DNA from 2 places in the Alteromonas sp. RW2A1 genome. Region 1 is predicted to be linked to the other one. Evidence: predicted binding sites of a transcription regulator. Region 1 holds the regulator's gene; the other holds the start of a gene.

Evidence for each region. The regulator MetJ, encoded in region 1, represses methionine synthesis genes. The targets are predictions, from matches to a motif close to TAGACGTCTAGACGTCTA.
Region 2: serA (phosphoglycerate dehydrogenase) is a predicted target of MetJ. The motif match lies at 1,244-1,261, and genes of this name have one in related genera.

Annotation. Positions count from the first base shown of each region.
Region 1 covers NZ_CP018031.1:3,745,117-3,747,600, forward strand. The annotation lists gene BM528_RS16510 (malic enzyme-like NAD(P)-binding protein) at 1-916, shown strand, start outside; gene metJ (met regulon transcriptional regulator MetJ) at 1,062-1,391, opposite strand; gene metF (methylenetetrahydrofolate reductase) at 1,552-2,442, shown strand.
Region 2 covers NZ_CP018031.1:3,140,075-3,142,558, forward strand. The annotation lists gene BM528_RS13970 (5-formyltetrahydrofolate cyclo-ligase) at 1-384, shown strand, start outside; gene rpiA (ribose-5-phosphate isomerase RpiA) at 545-1,201, shown strand; gene serA (phosphoglycerate dehydrogenase) at 1,454-2,484, shown strand, end outside.

The DNA of each region.
Region 1 (2,484 bases):
TATAGAGGTAAAGCACCGCACTACTGAAGAGTTCATTAATACTGTCGCCAATATTGCAGATACATTCGGCGGTATAAACTTAGAAGATATAAAAGCCCCTGAATGCTTTGAAATAGAGCAAGAGCTTATTAAGCGATGCAAAATTCCCGTGTTTCATGACGACCAACACGGCACAGCAATAGTGACGGCTGCGGGTATGCTAAACGCATTAGAGATTCAGGGAAAAAATATCGAAAATGCAAAAATTGTGTGCCTTGGCGCTGGCGCCGCAGCAGTAGCATGTATGGAACTATTGATAAAGTGCGGTGCTCAGCGTGAGCGTATTTACATGCTTGATAGAAAGGGGGTAATTCATACCCGCCGCGATGACTTAACCGAACACAAATCATTGTTTGCCAACAATACAGACAAACGTACCTTAGAAGATGTAATGCGCGGAGCAGATATTTTTGTAGGCGTGTCTGGCCCTGATCTTTTACCTCCGGAAACTCTAGCGCTAATGGCTGATAACCCTATTGTGTTCGCTTGCTCGAACCCGGATCCAGAAATCAGACCCGATCTTGCTCATGAAGTACGTGATGATTTAATCATGGCAACTGGCCGTTCCGATTACCCAAATCAAGTTAACAACGTACTGTGCTTTCCGTTTATTTTTCGCGGAGCATTAGATGTGAGAGCAAGCGCAATAAACGACGAAATGAAAGTGGCTGCTGTAGAAGCAATTCGCGCCATTACAAAAGAAGAAGTTCCGCCTGAAGTACTAGCAGCAAGCAACAGCAAAAACCTTAGCTTTGGCAAAGATTATATCATTCCTAAGCCTATGGACCCTCGACTTTGCGATCGCATAGCCAGTGCAGTAGCAAAAGCAGCTATTGAATCTGGTGTTGCGGGAATTTCGAAACCATCAGAAGAATAACCGAGAGTAAATTTATTAAATACTCTCGATGATAACGCCGCCCCGTTGTAAAGTTATACCGTTTGATGTGTCACTGGGTATTACTTTACAGGTATTACTTTAAAACAGGGCGACGTTTTTTATTACGTGTGAAAAGTGTTGAAAATTACTCTTCGGTGGGCTCATTTTCAAAGCTAGGATCAATGCCCATTTCTTCCATAATTCTTCTAGCTTCGGCAGGTACTCTATTAGCGTTATCTTTTCGAAGGTCATCATCGTTGGGGAGCGGTTGACCTGTAAACGCGTGTAAAAACGCTTCGCAGAGTAATTCTGAGTTAGTGGCGTGCCGCAAATTATTAATTTGACGACGGGTACGTTCATCCGTTAACGCTTTCAACACATTAATGGGTATAGAAACAGTGACTTTTTTTACCTGTTCGCTTTTTTTACCGTGCTCTGCGTAGGGGTGTATATACTTACCATTCCATTCTGCCATTGTACTAACTCGGTTTTATTTTAGTTGTGTTATAACGTGAAATTCTAAACAAGTTCACGAAAAGGTCAATTGAGCAGTGTAAACCTCTTGACGTCTAGACATATATTCTTTAATTTAGCCGTCTAAACGTCTATAAAAAGCTTATCAGAGAGAATTATACATGGTTTCTTACGCACAAGGCATTGATGCACTCAACCAGTCCTTATCGGAGCTGCGTGACATTGACGTCTCTTTTGAGTTTTTTCCTCCTAAAACGGAAGCCATGGAGCAAACATTATGGAAATCGGTAGAGCGGTTAGCGCCTCTCAAACCGAGTTACATGTCGGTTACCTATGGTGCAAACAGCGGCGAGCGCGATAGAACCCACGATGTAGTAAAGCGAATTCAACAACAAACCGGGGTTTCTGCGGTTCCTCATTTAACTTGCGTTGATGCAAGCAGAGAAGAGCTTAAACAAATTGCGCAAGACTACTGGGATTCAGGTATTCGTCGCATTGTAGCGTTACGTGGGGACCTTCCTGCAGGTGTTGACACAACAGAGATGTATGCCTCTGACCTAGTGGCATTATTAAAAGATGTAGCCGACTTCGATATTTCTGTTGCTGCCTATCCCGAAAAACACCCAGAAGCTCCAAATGCGCAATTTGACCTTCTCAATTTGAAGCGTAAAGCAGAAGCAGGAGCTACAGAGGCTATTTCTCAGTTCTTCTTCGACACCAGTGTATTTTTGCGTTTTAGAGATCGCGCTGCCGCAGCAGGTGTTGATTTGGATTTAGTACCGGGCATTTTACCTGTGACAAATTATCAAACCCTGGTTAAATTTGCAGGCTTTACGAATGTTCACGTGCCTGGATGGCTTCACAAAATGTTCGACGGGCTAGACGCCGACGACCAGGCCACCCGCAACCTCATTGGAGCCAATATCGCTATGGATCAAGTTAAGGTATTAGCCAAAGAAGGCGTAAAGCATTTCCATTTTTATACCCTTAACCGAAGCGAACTGAGCTACGCTATTTGTCACATGTTAGGTGTGCGAGGCGACAATAAATAACCTTTGCTCATAACTGCGCTGGCAGTTACCATTTACTTCAGC
Region 2 (2,484 bases), 610 kb from region 1:
TTTTCAATACCTGTTTTACACCCCGTTTGTAAAGGCCACCTGCTATTTCTGCAGTATGCTAAAAGTACACCCCTGGTAAAAAATAAGTACCGGATAGACGAGCCCGAATTAGCTTGCCAAAACGTTATTCCAACCCACGCGTTAGATATTATATTAATGCCTTTAGTGGGTTTTGATAACAAAGGCAACCGGCTAGGTATGGGAGGGGGCTATTATGATCGAACGCTAGCCTTTACCCGCTCCAGCGATCAAAAACCACTGCTTGTTGGCATTGCGCACGATGAGCAAGAGGTAGACACCCTGCCTTTCGCCTCTTGGGATATCCCGGTTGACGCTATAGTTACGCCTAGCAGAATACTGACTTTTTCTTCTCTTATAGCCTAGGGCGTGTTTTAGGTTTTCTCATAGCATGAGAAGATTAAATTTACATGCCTCTGCTTCTTATCTTTGCTCATAAACCGACGCTTGTCTTTTTAGAGACTGTATTAGTGGGTAATAAACGATATATCGGTTACACTTTACTCAACCGAAAAGGAGACTAATTATGGATCAAAACGCAAAAAAACAGGCAGTAGCAAAAGCCGCCATTGAGTATGTTGAGCGAGACAGTATTGTTGGTGTAGGAACTGGCTCAACCGTTAACTTCTTTATTGAAGAACTAGGTAAAATCAAAAATGATATAGAGGGAGCTGTATCAAGCTCAGAGGCCTCTACCGCCAAGCTTGAGGCATTGGGTATTGAAGTTTTTGAACTCAACGATGTAAGTAATTTATCCGTTTACATAGACGGTGCGGATGAAGTTACTGAACACAAGCACATGATTAAAGGCGGCGGTGCAGCTCTTACTCGCGAGAAAATTGTCGCAGGCGTAGCGAAAACCTTCGTATGTATTGTGGACGACAGTAAGCGCGTTCCTGTTTTAGGAAACTTTCCTCTGCCAGTTGAAGTGATTCCTATGGCTCGCTCGTTTGTAGCAAGGGAGCTAGTAAAACTTGGTGGAGATCCTGAGTACCGTCAAGGTGTTGTTACCGACAACGGCAACGTTATTTTAGATGTTCACAACCTAGAAATTCTAAACCCAAGAGAATTAGAGCAAAAAATCAATAATATTCCTGGTGTTGTAACTAACGGTATTTTTGCTCTGCGTGGTGCGGATATCGTGTTGTCAGCAACAGAAGATGGCGTCAAAACCTTTAAGTAAAATACTACTTTTAACTGAACGCATTTTCTGTTAACTTCCATTTAGACGTCTAGATGGCTTTTAAATATAGCAATAGCCGCTTTAAGCGGCTTTTCGAAAGTAAAAGCAGCAGCAAGTTACAGCGGTAATCGACTTAAACAAACATATAGCGACTCAACAGGCCGCTAATATGTTTTAACCAGTCACTTTACTGATCTATGGGTCTTTATTGTATTTTCGAACCGAAACACAACAGCGAGAGATAGCGAGTTCATGAGTAAAGTTTCACTTGAGAAGGACAAAATCCGGATTTTATTGTTAGAGGGTGTTCACCAGAGCGCGCTAGAAACGTTAAAAAGCAACGGTTATACAAACATTGAGTATCTGAAGACATCGCTTCCTGAAGATGAACTGATTGAAAAAATAAAAGATGCTCACTTCGTTGGACTTCGTTCTCGTACTCAAATTACTGAGAAAGTGGTAGATGCCGCCAAAAAGCTCGTGGCTATAGGCTGTTTTTGTATTGGAACCAATCAAGTCGATTTGAGCGCTACTCAACGCCGCGGAATTCCCGTTTTTAACGCTCCTTTTTCAAATACTCGCTCAGTAGCAGAGCTAGTACTTGGCCAAATTATTCTGTTACTTCGTCAAGTGCCTAGCAAGAATGCAAAAGCACACCGCGGTGAATGGGAAAAAACAGCGGCAGGCTCTTACGAAGCGAGAGGCAAAACCTTAGGTATTATTGGTTATGGCCATATTGGTACACAGCTAAGTATACTTGCTGAGCATTTGGGTATGCGCGTTCAATTTTTTGATATTGAAGATAAGCTTGTATTGGGTAACTCGGCGCAAGTGAAGTCGCTAGAAAAGCTTTTGAACACCGCTGACGTCGTTACCCTTCATGTACCAGAGACTCCGCAAACTCAGAATATGATAGGCGAAAAGGAACTCTCTCAAATGAAGCCAGGCAGTATTCTTATCAACGCCTCACGAGGCACGGTAGTAGACATTGATGCCCTTGCCGGCGCGCTTAAAAGCGGTCATCTAAATGGGGCTGCTATCGACGTATTTCCCGTTGAGCCAAAATCCAATACCGAAGAGTTTCAGTCTCCTTTGCGAGAGTTTGATAACGTTATTCTTACCCCACACGTTGGGGGAAGTACGCAAGAAGCTCAAGAAAACATTGGTATTGAAGTGGCTGGAAAGTTAGCAAAATACAGCGATAACGGCTCTACGCTATCTGCGGTTAACTTCCCAGAGGTGTCGCTGCCAGAGCATACAGAACGTTCTCGCTTGCTTCATAT